One region of the Bradyrhizobium sp. AZCC 1578 genome, then DNA from elsewhere that is predicted to be linked to it. Evidence: predicted binding sites of a transcription regulator. Region 1 holds the regulator's gene; each other region holds the start of a gene.
The links. The regulator LexA, encoded in region 1, represses DNA repair genes until DNA is damaged. The targets are predictions, from matches to a motif close to TGTTCNNNNTGTGTTCNG.
Positions count from the first base shown of each region.

Region 2: V1290_RS18880 (YifB family Mg chelatase-like AAA ATPase) is a predicted target of LexA. The motif match lies at 1,833-1,850, and genes of this name have one in related genera.
Region 3: V1290_RS11095 (PA0069 family radical SAM protein) is a predicted target of LexA. The motif match lies at 2,909-2,926, and genes of this name have one in related genera.
Region 4: V1290_RS21440 (DNA recombination protein RmuC) is a predicted target of LexA. The motif match lies at 1,185-1,202, and genes of this name have one in related genera.

Region 1 is NZ_JAZHRZ010000001.1:551,770-556,887, reverse strand. Features, by position in the region: gene V1290_RS02885 (ComEC/Rec2 family competence protein) at 1-1,705, shown strand, start outside; gene V1290_RS02880 (hypothetical protein) at 1,713-1,940, opposite strand; gene V1290_RS02875 (hypothetical protein) at 2,028-2,450, opposite strand; gene lexA (transcriptional repressor LexA) at 2,679-3,380, opposite strand; gene V1290_RS02865 (molybdopterin molybdotransferase MoeA) at 3,588-4,799, opposite strand; gene V1290_RS02860 (HAD-IA family hydrolase) at 4,813-5,118, opposite strand, start outside.
Region 2 is NZ_JAZHRZ010000001.1:3,960,219-3,965,336, reverse strand. Features, by position in the region: gene V1290_RS18890 (hypothetical protein) at 1-218, shown strand, start outside; gene V1290_RS18885 (MBL fold metallo-hydrolase) at 410-1,381, shown strand; gene V1290_RS18880 (YifB family Mg chelatase-like AAA ATPase) at 1,901-3,439, shown strand; gene V1290_RS18875 (hypothetical protein) at 3,708-3,926, opposite strand; gene V1290_RS18870 (hypothetical protein) at 4,332-4,799, shown strand; gene V1290_RS18865 (PAS domain-containing hybrid sensor histidine kinase/response regulator) at 5,025-5,118, shown strand, end outside.
Region 3 is NZ_JAZHRZ010000001.1:2,280,988-2,286,105, reverse strand. Features, by position in the region: gene ypfJ (KPN_02809 family neutral zinc metallopeptidase) at 1-256, shown strand, start outside; gene moaB (molybdenum cofactor biosynthesis protein B) at 422-985, shown strand; gene V1290_RS11105 (bifunctional helix-turn-helix transcriptional regulator/GNAT family N-acetyltransferase) at 1,113-2,033, opposite strand; gene V1290_RS11100 (glycosyl transferase) at 2,185-2,757, opposite strand; gene V1290_RS11095 (PA0069 family radical SAM protein) at 2,948-4,108, shown strand; gene V1290_RS11090 (VOC family protein) at 4,283-4,732, shown strand; gene V1290_RS11085 (GNAT family N-acetyltransferase) at 4,793-5,118, shown strand, end outside.
Region 4 is NZ_JAZHRZ010000001.1:4,497,603-4,502,720, reverse strand. Features, by position in the region: gene fmt (methionyl-tRNA formyltransferase) at 1-336, opposite strand, end outside; gene def (peptide deformylase) at 524-1,051, opposite strand; gene V1290_RS21440 (DNA recombination protein RmuC) at 1,234-2,442, shown strand; gene V1290_RS21435 (AmpG family muropeptide MFS transporter) at 2,508-3,869, shown strand; gene V1290_RS21430 (hypothetical protein) at 4,034-4,453, opposite strand; gene recR (recombination mediator RecR) at 4,478-5,083, opposite strand; gene V1290_RS21420 (YbaB/EbfC family nucleoid-associated protein) at 5,085-5,118, opposite strand, start outside.

The DNA.
Region 1 (5,118 bases):
GTTGCCGCCGCTTTCGCCGGTGCGGCCGGGTAGCTACGATTTCAGCCGCGACATGTTTTTCGCCGGCATCGGGGCCTCTGGCTTCGTGATGGGCGCGATCAAGACCACCGAGCCGCCAGCCGCGGGCGGCGGGCTCCGCCTGCGCTATTCGGCTGTGATGCAAGGCCTGCGCGATACGATCGATGCGCGGATCAGGACCACGCTGGAAGGCGACAAGCGCGCGATTGCGACCGCCCTGTTGACCGGGCGGCGCGATGCGATCTCACCGCCGGTGAACGATGCGATGTTCATCTCCGGTCTCGGCCATGTGCTGTCGATCTCCGGCTATCACATGGCCGTCGTCGCCGGCGTCGTGTTCTTTGCGGTGCGGGCGCTGTTGGCGCTGTTCCCTGTGCTCACGGTCGGCCAGCCCATAAAGAAGTGGTCGGCGGCGGCAGCCCTCGTTGCCGCCGCGTTCTATCTGCTGCTGTCGGGCGCCGAGGTCGCGACGCAAAGATCGTTCTTCATGACGGCCGTGGTGCTGATCGCGGTCATGGTCGATCGCCGCGCGATTACGTTTCGCACGCTCGCGGTCGCCGCCCTGATCGTGCTCTCGGTCGCGCCGGAAGCGCTGGTACATCCGAGTTTCCAGATGTCGTTTGCGGCGACACTGGGGCTGGTGGCGCTGGTGCAGATCGGCATGCCGCGCCTGTTCGCGACGGCGGATCATACCGCAACGGCGCGCGTGGCGCTGTGGGGCGGCCGCGAAGTCACCATGCTGTTGCTGGCCTCGTTGGTGGCGGGGCTTGCGACCATGCCTTACGCCGCCTTTCACTTTCACCGGGTCACGCCTTACGGCGTGCTGGCCAACCTCGCGGCGATGCCGGTGGTCTCCGCGCTGGTGATGCCGGCGGGCCTGCTTGGCCTCGTCGCGATGCCGTTCGGCTTCGATCGACTGTTCTGGGCGGCCATGGGCCTCGGCATCGACTGGATGATTGCGGTGACGCAATGGGTCGCGGCGTTACCCGGCGCGGTCGGCCGGGTGCCGGCCTTCGGCATCGGACCGCTGATTGCGGCGAGCCTCGGCATCATCCTGCTCGGCCTGTTGCGCACGCCGCTGCGCTGGTCGGGAGCGGCGCTGGTACTATCAGCGGCGCTGTGGGCGGCGAGGGCGCCGCAGCCGGATATCCTGATTTCCGCCGACGGGCGCAATGTCGGGGTGCGCGGCCAGGATGGCCGGCTGCATTTGATGCACGCGGCCAAGGGGTCTCGAGACGTCTTCCTCTTGAAGGAGTGGCTGGCGGCGGATGCGGACGCACGAACGGCGGCTGACGCCTCGCTCACGTCAGGCGTCTCATGCGACGATCTTGGCTGCGTGGTGCAAGCCGTCGGCGGCGGCCTGATCGCGCAGGCGCTCAGGCCCGAGGCGTTTTCGGACGATTGCGAGCGCGCGGCAATCATTGTGACGCTGCGGCAGGCCCCGGCGGCATGCGGTGCTTCCGTCATCGGCGCCGAACGGCTGCGGCGTCAGGGCGCGATGGCGTTGCGGCGTGGCCGCGAGGGATTTGCCGTCGAGGCGGTCAAGCCGAGGGGGATCGACCGGCCTTGGTCGCCGGCCATAGCCGACGAGAGTGAGGCCGACACCACCGTGTTGGCGCCGCGCGTCGTGCCACCGCGCAGCGTCGATGCCACGCCGGCCGAGGCAGACCTTCAGGCGGAGGAGTAGACGGGCGTCAGTGCTCGTCGACCGTGGGTTTGGCTGGAATTTCGAACGCGCCGAGATGGAATTCCTCGGGCGCGTCGGGCGCCGACGGCAGAGCGACCAGCGTGAACGATGCGTCGGGGAATTGTTGCCAGATTGCGAGATCCTCGGCCGTGATGGTGAGCCAGCCGTACCTGAACATGTACCGCCCGGGCTCAGTGACGCGCCCGGCTTTTTGCCACGTTACCTTGTTGACCACCGACTGCCCCCTGCGGTGCCGAGTTCTGAAAAATGTACCACCATGATCCGCCGGCCTTGGGCCGGCGGATCATATGCGCGTGGGCGTTTATCCGGTCACGATCGATTCGGCCGGACGCGCTTCCGTCACCTTCGGCGCGCGTTCGCCACCGGTCTGGACCACCGGCAATTGCAGCACGGTCGCGCGCTGGCCTTCGCAAAGCTGCGTCACCAGCACATGGCTTCCGTCGGGAAATTCGATCGCGTCATGGTGACGGTCGGAGATATGGGGGTCGATTTGATTGAACTTGCCGACCCGCCAGTCGGTGGTTCGAGTCCAGATCCACCGGTTGTCGTATTTGACGTCCTCAGCGAACGCCAGTTCGGTGCCGGGAAGCATGCAGACCGCCACTGCAGGCTCGCGTTCCGACGCAAAGCCGCGGGTCGATGTACCGCGGAATGTCGTGGTGATCAGCGTCTCGCCGACCTCGGCAGGCCGCGTAGCCACAGCATGCAGGCTATAGTCACACATCGGATGGCTCCCTCGTTTGAGATAGCTGACCCGTGTCTAGAAGGAGGCACAGGCCTCTATCAGAGTGGACATGGCGCAGAGCCTTTTCTCGTTTCTGGGCAATTCTGCGACTGGCGCACTGCGCCACATTCACAAACGCGCTAACGGGCGTTGGTTCCAAACGCGCAACAAAAAACCCCGGCCGCGGGCCGAGGCTCTTTTCCGTCACGGCCCGGACGGCATAACGGGTCAGTATTTGCGGTAGAGCCCGATCAGCTTGCCCTGAATCCGGACCCGGTTCGGCGGCAGGATGCGGACTTCATAGGCGGTGTTGGCGGGCTCGAGCGCGATCGAGGCGCCGCGGCGGCGGAAGCGCTTCAGCGTGGCTTCCTCCTCGTCGATCAGCGCCACGACGATGTCGCCGGTGTCGGCGGTCTCGTTGCGTTGGATCAGCGCCATGTCGCCGTCGAGAATGCCCGCGTCCACCATGGAATCGCCGCGCACTTCGAGCGCGTAATGTTCGCCGGAGCCGAGCATGTCCGGCGGTACGCTGATGGTGTGGCTGCGGGTCTGCAGCGCCTCGATCGGCGTACCGGCGGCAATCCGGCCCATGACAGGCACGGCCACCGGGCGATTGCCGTCGTCCTCGGCGGCCGGCGCGCTCACTGTGCGTTTGCCAAGCGTACCCTCGATCACGCTCGGCGTGAAGCCGCGGCGGCTGTTGGCGGCGGCTGCGAGCTCGGGCAGCTTGATGACTTCGATGGCGCGGGCGCGGTTGGGCAGGCGACGGATGAAGCCACGCTCCTCCAGTGCGGTGATGAGGCGGTGGATTCCGGATTTCGAGCGCAGATCGAGCGCGTCCTTCATCTCATCGAAGGAGGGCGGCACGCCGGCCTCTTTCAGCCGTTCATTGATGAAACGCAGAAGTTCGTACTGTTTGCGCGTAAGCATCGCGAGCAATCCCCCGGTTGGCGTCGTCTCGTTCCGAATTTTCAGCGCCCGGATCGTGGAGTCCCCAAACTCTCGATCAAAGACACTAGCAGTCGAAACAAATCATGAACGGACACTATATGTTCGATATGTGTTCCGCAACCACTTAATTTCAGGTGAACGCATTGCGGTTCCGGCCCAAGGTGCTGGGGGAACACCGTTCAGGCGTCATTCCGGCAGCCGGAGCAGCTCGCAACGAGAACCCTTTGTGGCAGCCGGCGCGAACGGCGGACGTATCACAAGTGCACGTGCCGCAGCGAGATTCCCTGATAGCGACGAGTCCTGATGGTTCACCGGCACGGCAACCAGCGTGCCGTCGTCGCGGGCTTCGAGGCGGGCGCGAAGATAGTCTTCGCGCTTATCATTGGCGGCGAGATCGCGGCCGAGCAGCGCGCTTTCGCGCAGGTGATGGATGGTATCGCGGCCCGATAGAGCGCGAATCAGCGGCACCAGGAACAGGAAGCCGCAGACATACGAGGAGACGGGATTGCCTGGCAGGCCGATCACCCGCATCGCGCCCAGCCTGCCGTGCATCATCGGCTTGCCCGGCCGCATCGCGATCCGCCAGAATGCGATGGCGACGCCCTCGGCTTCCAGCGACCGCTTGACGAGGTCGTGGTCGCCGACCGACGCGCCGCCCAGGGTGATCAGGATGTCCGCGTCGGCCTTGCGGGCACGGCGGATGCCGTCCGTGGTCGCGGCGACGGTGTCGGCGGCGATTCCGAGGTCGATGATTTCTGCCCCTTCGGCCCGCGCCAGTGCCCGCAAGCCGTAGCCGTTGGAATAGACGATCTGGCCGGGGCTAGGGCTTGCGCCCGGCATCACCAGCTCGTCGCCGGTCGCCAGCATCGCAACTTTCGGGCGGCGGTGCACCGCAAGCTCCGGGTAGTTCATGCCGGCGGCGAGCGAGAGGTCGCGGTCGGTGAGGCGGCGCCCGCGTTTGAGGAGGACGTCGCCTTCGCGGAAATCAACGCCCGCGGCGCGGATATGCCGCCCCGGAACGGCAGCTTCCGTGATGGTGATATGATCGCCCTCGACGCCAGTGTCTTCCTGGATGATGACAGCGTCGGCGCCATCGGGAATCACGCCGCCGGTAAAGATCCGCACCGCTTCCCCCGGGCCGACCTTCCGCTCGAACGGGCGGCCGGCGGCGACCTCGCCGATCACCTTTAGCCGCGCGCTGACATCGGCGGCGTCAGCTGCGCGCACCGCATAGCCGTCCATCGCCGACATCGCTTGCGGCGGTTGCGTCCGCCGCGAGGCGACGTCGCGTGCGAGAATGCGGTGATACGCCTCATCGAGCGCCACCATTTCTTCGGGCAGGGGATCGGCGCCCGCGAGGATGGCAGACAATGCATCGGCAACCGGCATCAACGCCACGGGCAGACCTCCCTCAAATTCCAAGTGCGGTCAGTGCCCTCGCCACGTCATCCGTCGATGTCACGTGGATGGCAGAAAGGCCGCGCGCCCGCGCACCTTCGATATTGGCAGCCGAGTCGTCGAAGAACAGGATCCGCGACGCCGGCACGCCGATCGCTTTTACCACATGATCATAGGCTTCGGCGTCGGGTTTGCGCAAACCGATGCTGGAGGACAGGTATATCTGACGGAAATGGCCGAGCACGTCCGCATAGGCCTGCGAAAAATGCGTGACATGGGCCGGATTGGTGTTGGAAAAAGCATAGAGCGGCAGGCGTTC
Region 2 (5,118 bases), 3.4 Mb from region 1:
TGGCCAGCGACAACGCAAAAGCCATTGGCGAGTTGAAGACGAGCCAGGAAGAGATGAAGCGCGATCTCGCGAAGGTTTCCGAGCAGACCCCGCCCAAGACGTCAGCGCGTCCGACCCAGCCGGCTCCGACCTTGCGCAAACCAGAGCGGTCGCCGCCGCAAGCGAGATCGCGGCCTCGATACCCAAGGGAGTGGATGTACGACGACTACGATTGGTAGCTGTCGATGCCGACCTTCGAAATCTGTCCTGCAATATCGCCGCGACGCGCCGCGGTGTCATCGTCATTTTCGCATCCCTGTCGTGCCTCCTCATCCCACTTGCCAATTTCGGGAAGCGGGAGCAGCCTGCAGGCACGGATGAGTTCGTCCGGGCACGTACTGCAATCAATTAAATTTGTGGAGGAAGAGGCATGACGACGAATCTTTCGCGACGGTCTTTGCTTGCGCTCGGCGCCGGGTTCGGTGCGACAACGATGCTCGGCGGCAGCGCGCTGGCCAAGGCGCCAAAACTCGGCACGCAGACGCCCTACTGGCACCGCTTCATGCTCGGCGACGCCGAAGTGACCGTCGTCTCCGACGGCCCGCTGCCGCTCGGCGATCCCTCCGGCACATTTACCGGCGTGCCGAAGGAGGAAGTGAAGAAGATGCTGTCCGACAACTTCCTCAATCCGGACCACGTCGTGCTCGAACAGAACTCGCCGATCGTGAACACCGGCGACAAGCTGATCCTGTTCGATACCGGCATGGGCACGTCAAAGGCGTTCGGCCCGACCACCGGCCAGCAGCAGAAGAACATGATGGCGGCCGGCATCAAGCCTGGAGACATCGACGCCGTGGTGTGCTCGCACGCCCATATCGATCACATCGGCGGCCTGGTCGGCGCCGACGACAAGCCGCTATTCCCGAACGCGCAGGTCTACATCGCCCAGAGCGATTTCGATTTCTGGACCGATGAAGGCAAGCTCGGCAGTCCGTTGAAGGATTTTATCATCCACGCCCGCAAGAACCTGATGCCGGTGCGCGACCGCATCGTCTTCATCAAGGACAACCAGGAATTCCTGCCCGGCGTCACCGCGCTCGCAGCGCCCGGCCACACCGTCGGCCACACCATCTTCATGGTCAGTTCGAAAGGCAAATCCTTCTGCTTCCTCGGCGACCTCTCGCATCACGCGGTGCTGCTGTTGGAGAAACCGCGGATGGAATTCTCCTACGACAGCGACCCAAAGCAGGCGGCCGCCTCGCGGGTGAAGATGCTGGACATGCTCGCCGCCCAGAAGATCCCGGTCATGTCCTATCACTTCGCCTGGCCCGGCTACGGCCACGTCGCCAAGAACGGCGACGGTTTCAGGTATTATCCCGAACCGATGAACATGCAGCTCTGAGAAGAACGCTTGATTTGGGGTCGGCCGGTGGTCGGCCCCGGATCATCCAGGTGCTGCCGCACACCTGCATGCGTGCGGGTGAGATGCGTCGTCGAGGGCCTTCATCGAAAGGCCCACCTTAGGAACCATCCCGCTTCGCCGAAATTGGTCTTCCTTCAGCGCTTGGCAGCCAGTTTGGAGGCCCGGCAAGTGACCAAGGATATGGTAGCTATCGGAGCCGGGATGCTCGTCGTCTGGCTCGCTGTGTGGAGCGTCCGGGGTACCCCCGAGAATGAGAGCCCTGCAAAGACAGAGGCGGTGCGCGTTCTCGCTGATGATCCGGCGCTGAAGCTTGTTTCTGAGCACAGCCCGTACATGCGAACGGAGCGCTAGCGCGGGTCGAAATGTCGACGATCGGTTGAGCACCGGTATGTCGATGCAGGATGTGCGTTGACTGGCCCTAGGCGCACAATGTTCTCTTAATGTTCTTGACTTGCTCCCCGGTTCCCCGCTACCTTCGATTGCGTCGCGGGGGGCAGCATGGTTGCGCGGGTATCTACCGTAGCTTTTGAGGGGATCGAGGCCCGCGCGGTCGACGTGCAGGTGCAGGTCGCGCCTGGGCTGCCGGCCTTTGCCATTGTGGGTCTGCCCGACAAGGCGGTGTCGGAGGCGCGTGAGCGGGTGCGCTCGGCGCTGATCGCCTCGGGGCTGGCCCTGCCGGCGCGGCGGATCATCGTCAATCTCGCGCCGGCCGATCTGCCGAAGGAAGGCAGCCATTACGATCTGCCGATCGCGCTCGGCCTGATGGCGGCGATCGGCGCGATCCCGCCGGATGCGCTCAACGGCTTTACCGTACTCGGCGAACTCGGGCTCGACGGCTCGATCGCGCCCGTTGCGGGCGTGTTGCCGGCGGCGATCGGCGCGAACGCGCGCGAGGAAGGGCTGATCTGTCCCGCGGCGTGCGGCTCGGAAGCGGCCTGGGCGAGCCCGGACATCCAGATCATCGCGGCCAAATCGCTGATCCAGATCGCCAACCATTTTAAAGGCACGCAGGTGCTGTCGCGGCCGCAGCCGAAAGTGCACGAGCCGGAAGCGACGCATCTGGACTTGCGCGATATCAAGGGTCAGGAGAGCGCCAAGCGTGCGCTGGAGATCGCGGCGGCCGGCGGACATCATTTGCTGATGATCGGCTCGCCCGGTGCGGGCAAGTCGATGCTGGCGGCGCGGCTGCCTTCGATCCTGCCGCCGCTGTCGCCATCCGAACTTTTGGAAGTGTCGATGATCGCCTCCGTCGCCGGCGAAATCCGCGACGGCGCGCTGACCGCGCGGCGGCCGTTCCGCGCACCGCATCATTCCGCCAGCATGGCTGCGCTGACCGGCGGCGGCCTGCGCGCCAGACCCGGCGAGATTTCGCTGGCGCATCAGGGCGTGCTGTTCCTCGACGAACTGCCCGAATTCGATCCGCGCGTGCTCGACTCGCTGCGCCAGCCGCTGGAGAACGGCGAGGTCTCGGTGTCCCGCGCCAACCACCGTGTCACCTACCCGGCGCGCTTCATGCTGGTCGCGGCGATGAATCCCTGCCGCTGTGGCCAGGCCTATGATCCCGGCTATTCCTGCAGGCGCGCACCGGTCGACCGCTGCACCGCGGATTACCAGATGCGCATCTCCGGCCCGCTGATGGATCGCATCGACCTGCGCATTGAGGTACCGGCGGTCACCGCCGCCGATCTGATACTTCCTCCGCCAAGCGAAGGCTCTGCCGAAGTCGCCGCGCGTGTCGCCGCTGCCCGCAGTATCCAGCTCGCGCGCTACGCCGCGGCCGGCATGCCGCACATCCGCACCAATGCCGAAGCGCCGGCTTCGCTGCTGGAAGCAATTGCGCAGCCGGATGCACAGGGGCAAAAACTTCTACGCGACGCCGCCGAAACCATGAAGCTGACTGCACGCGGCTATCACCGCGTGCTGCGCGTCGCGCGCACGCTCGCCGATCTCGATCGTGCGGAAAAGATCGGCCGGCTGCATCTGGCGGAGGCGCTATCGTATCGCGCGCTGGCGGAGGATTTGCGAAGGGCGGCGTAGTGCATCGCGCCATCCCTGCTCGGCGCGCGGAATGCCGAAAGAGCATAAAATAATTCCTTCATTTATCATTCTTCTTTTGATCCTGATCAATGAGTGACCCCTGGCACGCAATCATGCTGCCAGCGGGCCCGGTGGCGCATCTAGAAGTGGGGCGGAATGGCGTCGCCTTCGTCCGATGGCGGCAGAATAGCCTAGCACAAGGGGAACGTGTGGCCGGCTCGCTGGTTGTTCGATTTCCGAGACGGCAGGTCGGTACATGGTCGACACGTCAACGAAAGATGATGCGCAGCCCGGCAAGGTACCTGAGACCGGTCGTCGTGCTGAGCTGTTCGTCTTCGCTGTCATCGCCGCCTTCATCCGGCCGGTGGTCGTCACCGCAGCCGAACAGTAACGCGCGGCCGGGCACAGCCTGCGTGATGATCTCGACAGTTGAGAGCAGGCCGGGCGCAACGCGTCGCGAGATCGGCTCCTCATACTCAGTCGTCATCGCCCGGCTTGACCGGGCGACCCAGAGACGCCGGTGATAGAACCGATAAGCCGCAGCGCACTGGATCCTCCGCCTTCGCGGGGGACGACAGTGGTGTGTGCGTCGCTATCTTCCCGTCCTTGCGAGCGGAGCGAAGCAATCCATCGTCACCACATGCGCGCAGAGATGGATTGCTTCGCTCCGCTCGCAATGACGTGGATGGGCCGCAGCGTACTGAATACCGCGCCTTCGCGGGGTGTGACATCCACCACGTCGCTCGCCCGCCAGCCCGCTTCGCCTCACTCGCACCAAAGATGCTGAGCCGCGCAAAAACAACCCGCGTCAACGCGGCGGTAACTAGTTTCCTTTACCCTCTGCCAACCATAGTTCCCATGTCGCGGACTTATGGTGAGCGAGTAGCGTGTCATGTTGCGTTTGAAGATTCTGGCCTCGGTGATTCCGCTGGCAATTGTCGCGCTGTTCGCGCGCGGCGAATTTTTGGCCGGTCCGCGGCCCTGCATCGAATTATCAGGCACTTCCGTACAGATCGCCGCCCTCTCCTGGCAGGCGCACCGGCACGTCAGTTTCACCAGCGATCCGGGCCGCGCGACGGTGCGGGTCCAGATTACCGACAACGCGGAAGCGGCCGACTTCACCGTGATCGACGATATCGATACGGCCGAAGCCGGCGCCTGCGCGAGCAATGCGCCGCCGCTTCTGGTTGCGATCTCCCGAAATCCCTCAAGCTCCGATCCCGTGATCTACCTTTCCAGGGATGGACCGGCCGAGCACCGCATCTTCGTGTCTTCGAAGAGCTTTTCGCTGCTCGATGCCGCCGCCCTGATCGTCGGCGCTCGTGGCGAGCGCCACCGCATCGAAGCGGCGTCGCTCTAGGTTTGGAGCATGGTCTTTTCGGAAAGCCGGTTGCCACTTTGCGCGAACGCGGCCCTCCGGGTCCGGACCATGCTCGGTTAACCTTTCATTCACCTTGTTCTCATCGCGGCCGTGATGCCGCTGGGAGCCTCAAGCACTTTGCAACATCGGCGACGCATCGTTCTTCCGCGAGAGGCGGCGAAGCAGGCCGGTTCAATTCAAGCAGCAAGCTTAGGGTCATTGGCGATGGGACGGACTTTCCGGATCAAACTTCGCTCTCGTCGCTTCGGCCGCCGTCATCCCTGGCTTACCTTCGCGCTGCGCTCCTTAATGATCTTCT
Region 3 (5,118 bases), 1.7 Mb from region 1:
GGATTGTCTTTCCGGCGTCTGGGTCAATCGCGAAGAGAAGAAGCGTCCGGGCTTCATCGAGCCCGGCGATATCGATGCGGCACTGAAGACGGCAACCGCGATCGGCGACGACACGCTGCAGCGGCAGTCGACGGGCAGGGTGGTGCCCGACAGCTTCACCCACGGCTCGGCAGCGCAGCGCAAGCAGTGGTTCATGACCGGCTATCAGCAAGGCACGGTGCAGGCCTGCAACACGTTTGCGGCGGGTGCGTTGTGATGGTCTCGTGCCCCGGATGCTGCGCAGCGCGTCCGGGATCGCGCTCCGCGCGACTCCGGCGATGCGCTGCTGATCCGGGGCCCAAACCACTTGGACACACATAGGTCCCGGCTCTGCGGCGCACCGCTTCGCGCTGCACCGCGTCCGGGACACGGGGAAAGCGACATGTCCTCCATCGATGAATCAAAACAATTCGTGCCGCTCAACATCGCGGTGCTGACCATTTCGGATACGCGTTCGCTAGCCGATGACAAATCCGGCGCCACGCTGGCCGACCGGCTGACGGCGGCCGGCCATCACCTTGCCGCGCGCGAGATCATTGTCGACGACGTCGATGCGATCCGCGTCATCGTCAAGCGCTGGATCGCCGATCCTGGCGTCGATGCGATCATTACCACCGGCGGCACTGGTTTCACCGGCCGTGACGTGACGCCGGAGGCGGTCGAGCCGCTGTTCGAAAAGCGGATGGATGGATTTTCCATCGCCTTCCACATGCTGAGCCATGCCAAGATCGGCACGTCGACGGTGCAGAGCCGCGCCACCGCCGGCGTGGCGGGGGCGACCTTCATCTTCTGCCTGCCAGGATCGCCGGGCGCTTGCCGCGATGCATGGGACGGCATTCTCGCCGCCCAGCTCGACTACCGCACGCGCCCGTGCAATTTCGTCGAGATCATGCCGCGGCTGGATGAGCACCTGCGGCGGCCTAAAGCCCAAGGCGCTTCAGCCTGACCAGCAACGCCCATAACGCACGCCACATGTTATGCCAGGCCCTCGACGCGCAATTGATGCGCGTGCCTGGTATGGAACGCGAGCAATTCCGGCGTGACGCGCCGCGAGGTATCGCGGCGCCCGGGCTTCACAGTTCCAGCTCCCAGGTTTCGCCGACGAGATCGACGCCGAAGCTGTGGTGCGGCTCTTCGTTGACGCGACGGAAGCCCGCGGCCTGATAGATACCTCGCGCGGCGACAAGGATGCTTTGGGTCCACAGCGTCATTTTCTTGTAGCCTTTCTCGCGCGCCGCGCGGACGCATTGCTCGACGAGCGCGCGGCCGACGCCGAGCCCGCGCGCTTTTTTCTCCACCAGCAACAGCCGCAGCTTGGCGACGTCATCACTGCCCTTCACCAGAAAGATCGAGCCGACCGGCTCGCCGCCAGCTTCGGCGATCCAGCAATGCTCGCGCGAAGCGTCATAGGTCTTGATGAATTGCGCGCAGATCTCGGCGACCAGTGCCTCGTAGCTGATGTCCCAGCCATACTCCTCGGCATAGGCCTTTGCCTGGCTCGAGATCACCCAGCCGATGTCGCCGGGCCGGTGGCTGCGCAGGAGAAAGGCGGCTGGCTTCGCCGTGGGCCGTTCCAGCGCCTGCTCGATGGTCGTCATCGCTTGCACGACAGCGGCGCGCTGACTGTCTTCGAGCGAAGCGAGCAGGCTTCCGACCTCCTCGCGCGAGCGGCGCTCGAGCTCGGCAGAGGCGGCGCGGCCTTTGGCGGTCAGCGAGAGTTCGTTGACGCGGCCGTCATCCTTTGAGGGCTTTCGCGTCACGATCTGGCGGCGCTGCAGCGCCTGCAGGGTGCGGCTCAGGAAGCCGGGATCGAGCCCGAGGTCGCGGGTGAGGTCGGTGGCGGTGCAGGCCGGGCGATGCGCAATCTCGTAGATGATGCGCGCTTCCTGCAGCGTGAACGGGCTATGCAGCAGCTTCGGCTCGATAATCCCGAGCTTGCGCGTATAGAAACGGTTGAAGGCGCGAACTGCCGCGACTTCTTGTTCGGAATTCATCTGGGACCTCGGGCACCTCGATATTTGCCATTGTCAAATAGATATTTGACTTTGGCAAGTATATTCTCATGGGGGAGGCACCGGCTCGTTCCGCTTCTACTTTGCATGGGGTTGTTTTCGATATTTTGTGTCGGGCCTGCGGCGTATCGCTTTAGGCGACGACCATGATCCGGCTGCGCAACTGGGTGCGCGAGGCGCGACCGAGCTGGCGGAGTAGCCGCGTCTCGGGACGGCGGGAATCCACACCATGGCCGCCGAGCCGCTCATAATGATCGCGGGCAATCAACAGCCCCTGTTCCGCCGACGGTCCGACAATCATGCGGGCCATGAACTTCAAGCCGTCGCGCAGGCTCGTATCGGCATAGGGCGATCGGGCATAGCGAAAGACGCCGGCGCGCGGCCGGCCGCTGAGCGACACGTTCTGGATGAACTGTGTGGTCTCGTCGATCCAGCCGCTGTCGAGCACCGCGCCGGCGTGCAGGAACATCAGCCATGGCGAGCGTGCCGCCCGCGCCCCGGCGGCCAATGCCGCGGCGCGTGTTCCCTCGAATTTAAGAAAGCGGCAACCGGCCACGTCGGCCACCCGTTCGATCACGCCGTTGCCGGCCCGGTCGACCAGCAGCACCTCGCGGATGACGCCGGCTGCGGCTCCCGGCACCAACGCTGCCAGCGTGGCGACGGCGGGCTGTTCTATTCCTTCGGTCGGAATGATCACGCTCAACATGAGTGAGGTTTTCGATGGCTCGAGCAGTGAAAAACGCTGCACAGTTATCATCTTGTCACAATCAAAACAGCCGCTTGCGTGCAGATTTTTGCGGCATCGGGCGCCGGCTCCGTCGCCGGTGTTTGCGCTTCCGGTGAATTGTTGTCGGTTATGTTCTTGATTTGTTCTTGGTGTGTGCTATGTTCGCTTCATGAGCCGAGCATCCTCTCATGCCCTCAAGCACCCGCCGGTCAAGCCGCCCTCCGAACCGGCGGGTGCGACACCTTTTCCCGAACTCGCGGTCGCCATCGAACGCCAGCGGCGGCGCGGCCGCGGCGCGCAGTCCAACGACAGCGGCCGGTTCGAAGCCGAGGCGCGGGTCGCCTTCGACGATGGCTGGCAGAGTCTGGACGAGCTGCCGCCGTTCAAGACCACGGTATCGCTCGATACCTCGCGCAAGGTCATCACCCGCAACGACTCGCCCGACATCGGTTTCGACCGCTCGATCAATCCGTACCGCGGCTGCGAGCACGGTTGCGTCTACTGCTTCGCGCGGCCGACCCACGCCTTTCTCGGCCTGTCGCCCGGGCTCGATTTCGAATCCAAATTGCTCGCCAAGCCGGATGCGCCGGAATTGCTCGAGAAAGAATTGGCGGCGCCCGGTTACGAGCCGCGCATGATCGCGATCGGCACCAACACCGATCCCTATCAGCCGATCGAGCGTGAGCACAAAATCATGCGCGGCATTCTCGAAGTCCTCGATCGGGCCGGTCATCCCGTCGGCATCGTCACCAAATCGGCGCTGGTGACGCGCGACATCGATATTCTGCAGCGAATGGCAAAGCGTCATTTGGCAAAGGTCGCGATTTCCGTGACCACGCTCGACCCCAAGCTCGCCCGCACGATGGAGCCGCGCGCCTCGACGCCGCCGAAGCGGCTGGAGGCGCTGCGGCAATTGTCGCAGGCCGGCATCCCTGCCACCGTGATGGTCGCACCCGTTATTCCCGCGCTGAACGATTCCGAGATCGAACGGATTCTCGATGCTGCGGCTCACGCCGGCGTCAAGGAGGCGAGCTACGTGCTGCTGCGGCTGCCGCTTGAGGTGCGCGACCTCTTTCGCGAATGGCTGATGGCGAATTATCCCGACCGCTACCGTCACGTCTTCACCCTGATCCGCGACATGCGCGGCGGGCGCGACTACGACTCGCAATGGGGTACGCGGATGAAGGGCACCGGCCCGATGGCCTGGATGATCGGACGGCGGTTCGAAATTGCCTGCGAGAAGCTCGGCCTCAACAAGCGGCGTTCGAAACTGACGACCGATCATTTCGTCAAGCCGAAGCGAAGCGGACAGCAACTTAGTTTGTTCTAGGTCGTTGTCGTCATTGTGAGCCAACGGGTCGCGCGAATGCGCGCCCGATGACAGGCTCCGCGACGCAATCCATCGCGCCAAGCAAGGAAGAATGGATTGGTTCCGCCTTCGCTCTCCGGGCTACGGCGGACACGTCGCCGCTTCCGCTTCTCGCAATGACGGATGGAGATTTGCATGAGCACTGGCAGGCCAATCCCCCGGTTCACGGTCATCACGCTCGGCGTCAGCGACATGCGCGCCAGCATCGCCTTTTATGAAGCGCTCGGTTTTGCAAGAAAAATGCGCGCAACCGGTGAGGCCGTCGCTTTCTTCGACACCGGCGGCACGGTGATTGCGCTCTACCCGTGGGATCAACTCGCCGGCGACGCCAAGCTGCCGGATCAGCCGCGGCCGAAGACGTTTCGCGGCACGACGCTCGCCTGGAATTGCAGCTCTACAAAGGAGGTGGACGCTGCGCTCGATTTCGCCATCTCCTGCGGCGCGTCGCTGTTGAAGCCGGCGCACAAGACCGATTACGGCGGTTATTCCGGCTATTTCGGCGATCCCGACAACCACATTTGGGAAGTCGTGGTGGCGCCCGGTATCGAGGTCGGCGAGGACCGGCGGGTGCACCTGCCGGATTAAACGCGCGACGTTGCGGCAGCGCCACTTCTCCCGGCCGGTGAATTGCCGTATTGCGGTTTGATGAACCAGCAGCCCGCGCCAGCGTCGGAAGAGCAGCCGCTCGTCATTCTGACAACGCCGCGCCTGATTCTGCGCGCTGCGGCTGAAAGGGACATACCGGTCCTGCAGGATCTGATTCTTGGCGATAGCGATGTAATGCGCTTTGCATTCGCCGGGGCGCCGCTGGCAAGGGAGGCTGCCGAGGATTTCATTCGGCGATTCTTCACCTTCGGTGGCAGCCCCACGGGGATGGCGGTTTTGACCGAAAAGCCTGCGGGTGAAATCATCGGCTTTGCCGGCTTGTCCCCATGCGATGCGTTGGGAACTAACGATTTCGAGATCGGGTT
Region 4 (5,118 bases), 3.9 Mb from region 1:
CAGCGAAGCGTGCAGGTTGAAGCAGCCGTAGCGCGGCGCGTCGAGGATGGCCTGCGGCAGGATCATGCCGTAGGCGACGACGACGGCGGCGTCGGCATTGTGCGCGCGGAATTCGGCAAGCGCTTCCGGCGTCTTCAGCGTTGTGGGCGTCAACACGGGAATCCCAAGCCGCCGCGCTTCCTGCTCGACCGGGGTCGGCTGCAGTTTCATGCCGCGCCCGGCCGGCTTTGGCGCACGGGTATAGACCGCCACAACCTCATGGCCATGGGCCACGAGTTCCAGAAGCGTTGGCACAGCGAAATCGGGCGTGCCCATGAAGATCAGGCGGAGTGGCATGAGGTGAAAAATCCCGGGACGGCGTTAGTTTGTTCCGTCATGGCCGGGCATAGTAGTCTGCTTTGCGCAGACTACGTACACTTGTCTGCGCCCCCGGCCATCCACGTCTTTAGTGCGGCACAAAAAGGACGTGGATACCCGGGTCAAGCCCGGGCATGACGGCTGATGGATCACGGCGGAAAAACGCCTACCCCGCCGCGCGCTTGGCGGCTTTCGTAAACTTCTTCATCACGCGGTCGCGCTTCAGCTTCGACAGATAGTCCACGAACAGCACGCCGTTGAGGTGGTCGATCTCATGCTGGATGCAGGTGGCGAACAGGCCATCGGCGTCCTCCTCATGCACCTTGCCGTCGAGATCGGTGTAGCGGATGCGAACCCGCGCCGGGCGTTCGACCTCCTCGTAATATTCGGGGATCGAAAGGCAGCCCTCCTCGTAGACCGACATTTCCTCGGACGAGGAGATGATTTCCGGGTTGATGAACACCCGCGGCTTCGGCTTGGTCTCGCCGTTCTCGTCCTTCTTGGCGAGATCCATGGTGATCAACCGCAAAGGTTGCGCGACCTGGATCGCGGCCAGACCGATGCCGGGCGCGTCGTACATGGTTTCGAACATGTCGTCGGCGAGCTTGCGGATCTCCGTCGTCACCTTTTCGACAGGTTTGGAGACGAGCCGCAACTGCTTGTCCGGCAGGATGATGATTTCTCTGATGGCCATGATTTTTCTCTGGCGCGGGATTTAAGCCGCTGACCTGCCGGGGTCAATCCGCCGCAGCGGCCGTTAAGGCGGCCTTAACCATGATTTTTAAGCCGGCGTTAACCACGATAATTGATCCATCATTTACCATAAATGTTCCCCCTTCGTTCGATTCAAGCGGCGAATCGGGCTACAAGGCTGACATGAACGAAATTCTCTTCATCGTCGGCGACCTGCCGATTCACGTGGGCGAGGCGCTGGCGGGCTTCGGCGCGCTCGCATTGGCGCTGCTGCTGACGATTGCCATCGTCATCGCCCGCTCCGCCCGCCGCGGCGCGGAACTGGCAATGGCGCAGGCGATCCGCGCCGACGAGCTGGAAGAGCGGCTGAGCGAGATGCTGCGAGCGCAGAGCGAATCGACGGGGCGGGTCGACGCCATGGCGCAGGCGCTGGCCGGCCGCCAGGCCGAGATGGCGCGCGCGGTCAACGAGCGGCTGGATTCGGTGACGCATCGCGTCGGCCAATCGATGGAAGCGACCACGCGCCACACCATGGATAGCCTGCGCGTGCTGCACGAGCGGCTCGGCATCATCGACAACGCGCACAAGAACCTCACCGACCTGACGTCTCAAGTGACAACGCTCCGCGACGTCCTCGCCAACAAGCAGTCGCGCGGCGCCTTCGGCCAGGCGCGGATGGAAGCAATCGTGCAGGACGGCATGCCGCAGGGCTCGTATGAGTTCCAGTACACGCTCTCGTCCGGCAAGCGGCCGGATTGCGTGGTGTTCCTGCCGGATCAGCGCCCGCTCTGCATCGACGCCAAATTTCCGCTGGAGGCAATGACCGCGCTGCACGACGCGCGCAGCGACGAGGAGCGAAAATTCGCCACGCAGCGCCTGCGCAACGACGTGATGAAACATGTCAATGACATCGCCGAGAAGTACCTGATCGCCGGCGAGACCCAGGATACCGCGCTGATGTTCGTGCCGTCGGAATCGGTCTATGCCGAAATCCACGACGGCTTTGACGACGTGATCCAAAAAGCCTACCGCGCCCGCGTCGTGCTGGTGTCGCCCTCGCTATTGATGCTGGCGATCCAGGTGATGCAACAGATCCTGAAAGACGCGCGCATGCGCGATGCCGCCGACCAGATCCGCACCGAAGTGCTCAACCTCGGCGACGATCTGGGCCGCTTGCGCGACCGCGTGCTGAAGCTGCAAAAGCATTTTGGCGACGTGAACGAGGACGTCCGCCAGATCCTGATCTCCGCCGACAAAATCGAAAAGCGCGCCGGGCGGATCGAGGAACTCGATTTCAGCAAGACCGATGCGCCGGTGGAAGTGCCGCGCTTCGTCAAGAGCAGCACCCCCGAGCTGTTCCCCGCCCCGCGCAAGCTGCAGGCGGGGGAGTAGGGCCGCATATTAGACTGTCAACGCCCGGGCGATGACAGTGTTGCAAAATCTGCTAACACCCCTGCATGACAGCACCAGAAGCCACCTCTGCGCCCGAGAAAGCCCCCGCGCCAACCTGGCGCGAGGCCTGGGCCGTGTACCTCCAGCCGCGCGTGCTGATCGTCCTGCTGCTCGGCTTTTCGTCGGGGTTGCCGCTGGCGCTATCTGGATCGACGCTCCTAGTGTGGATGCGCGAAGCCGGCGTCGATCTCGGCACCATCGGACTGTTCGCGCTGGTCGGTACGCCCTACACGCTGAAATTTGCCTGGGCGCCGCTGGTCGATGCGCTGCATGTGCCAATCTTCACGCGCGCGTTCGGCCGCAGGCGCGGCTGGCTGGTGTTCTCGCAACTGCTCCTGATCGGCGCGATTATGCTGCTGGCGCTGACCGACCCGGCGCGCTCGCCGCTGTTCGTGGCGCTCGGCGCACTTCTGGTCGCGACCATGTCCTCGACGCAGGACATCGTGGTCGACGCATTCCGTGTCGAGAGCCTGCCCGAAAGCGAACAGGCCGCCGGGATGGCCTCCTACGTCGCGGCCTACCGGATCGGCATGCTGGTCTCGACCGCCGGCGTGCTGTTCCTCGTAAGCGCGTTCGAGGACACCGGCATCGGGCGTAGCTCGGCGTGGATGTGGGGCTATGTTGCCATGGCCGCGCTGGTGCTGATCGGCACCGTCACCGCACTGGCCGCCACCGAGCCTGAACAATCGGTGCGCGCGGAGGCCAAGACCCACGACGAGGCTGCATTCTCGCGCGTCATGCATGCCGCCATCGGGGCGTTCTCCGAATTTCTGGTCCGCAAGCATGCCTTGACGGTGCTGGCCTTCGTGGTGCTGTTCAAACTCACCGACGCGTTTTCCGGCACCATGACCGCGCCGTTCGTGATCGACCTCGGCTTCACCCGCAACGACTACGCCGCCATCGTGAAGGGCGTCGGCCTCGCCGCGACCCTGATCGGCGGTTTTGCCGGCGGCTATGTGGCGCGGCGATATTCGCTGGTCGCAAGCCTCTGGATCGGCGGCGTGCTGCAGGCGATCTCCAACCTGGTGTTTGCGTGGCTCGCCTTTGTCGGCACCAACCAATGGGCACTGGCGGCCGCCATTTCGGCGGAAAACTTCACCGGCGCTATCGGCACCGTGATCTTCGTCGCCTATCTCTCAGCGCTATGCCGGAACCCGTTGCACACGGCGACCCAATACGCGCTGCTCACCGCACTGGCCGCCGTCGGGCGCACCTATCTATCCTCCGGCGCCGGCTATGTGGCGGAGGCGACGGGCTGGCCGCTGTTCTTCGTGATCTCGGTTGCGGTCGCGGTGCCGAGCCTGATCCTGCTGACGTGGCTGCAGCGGCGCGGGCATTTTGAAGCGGTGGGACCGGTGAAGGTTTAGTCTCTCCGTCGTCCTGGCCAAGCGAAGCGCGCGCCGGGACCCATAACCACGAATCTTGCTTGTTGAAATGCGCTGGAGCGCCAGCACGGCCTCACGACGGACATTTGTGGTTATGGGTCCCTGCGTTCGCAGGGACGACGAAGATAGATGCAAGACGCGTCGATCTAATGCTTGGTCACCACGCTCCACTTGGTGATCACGGCTTCGCTGATCTGCCCGGCGTCCTGCGCGCAGGCGACTTCGTCGACCTTCACGGAAATTTCCTTGCCGATGAAATTCTTCAGTTGCGCGGCCTGGGCGTCGCTGCTGGTGACGAGCTGGAACGTCTCGGGCCCGGTTTCGAGATTGCAGAGCCCGTTCGGCGGCGGCAGCCGGCGCGGCTCGCTGGTGATCTGGTAGGTCGCGGCGCGCTTCTTGCCGCCCTTCATGGCGTTGAGTTCGCCGGACAGCACGTCGCCGGCCTTGATCGGCTTGCCGGGCTTCGGTGCGGGCTCGACCTGCTGCGCCCATGCGGAAGGCGCGATCAAAGTCGCCGCCATGATGACCGCAAAACAATAGCGTTTGCCGAATCGAGGTTTCGTCATGTCGATCAGTTCCGTTGGTGATGGTTAGAACAGCGTGCGCTGCCGCATGGCAGCCGATAGCGTACCTTCGTCGAGATAATCAAGCTCGCCGCCGACCGGCACGCCATGGGCAAGCCGGGTGATCTTGACGTTGGCGTCCTGCAGGAGATCGGTGATGTAATGGGCGGTGGTCTGGCCGTCGACCGTGGCGTTCAGCGCGAGCACGATTTCGCTGACTTGCGACTCGTGTGCGCGGGCCACCAGCGCGTCGATGGTCAGGTCCTGCGGACCGATGCCGTCGAGTGGCGACAATGTGGCGCCGAGCACGTGGTAGCGGCCGTTGGTCGCGTTCGCCCGCTCCAACGCCCAGAGGTCGGCGACGTCGGCGACCACGACGATGGTCGAGGGATCGCGCCTCGGGTCAGTGCATACCGTGCAGGGATTTTGCGTATCGATATTGCCGCAGGTCTTGCAGACCTGAATCCTGTCGATGGCCACCTGCAGCGCGCCAGCCAAGGGCGTCATCAGCGCCTCGCGCTTCTTGATCAGGTGCAGCGCCGCGCGCCGCGCCGAGCGCGGCCCGAGCCCCGGCAGGCGCGCCAGGAGCTGGATCAGGCGTTCGATTTCAGGGCCGGCAACGCTTGCGGCCATTTCAGGTGAGACCAAGTCCAGGCGGCAGGCCGAGC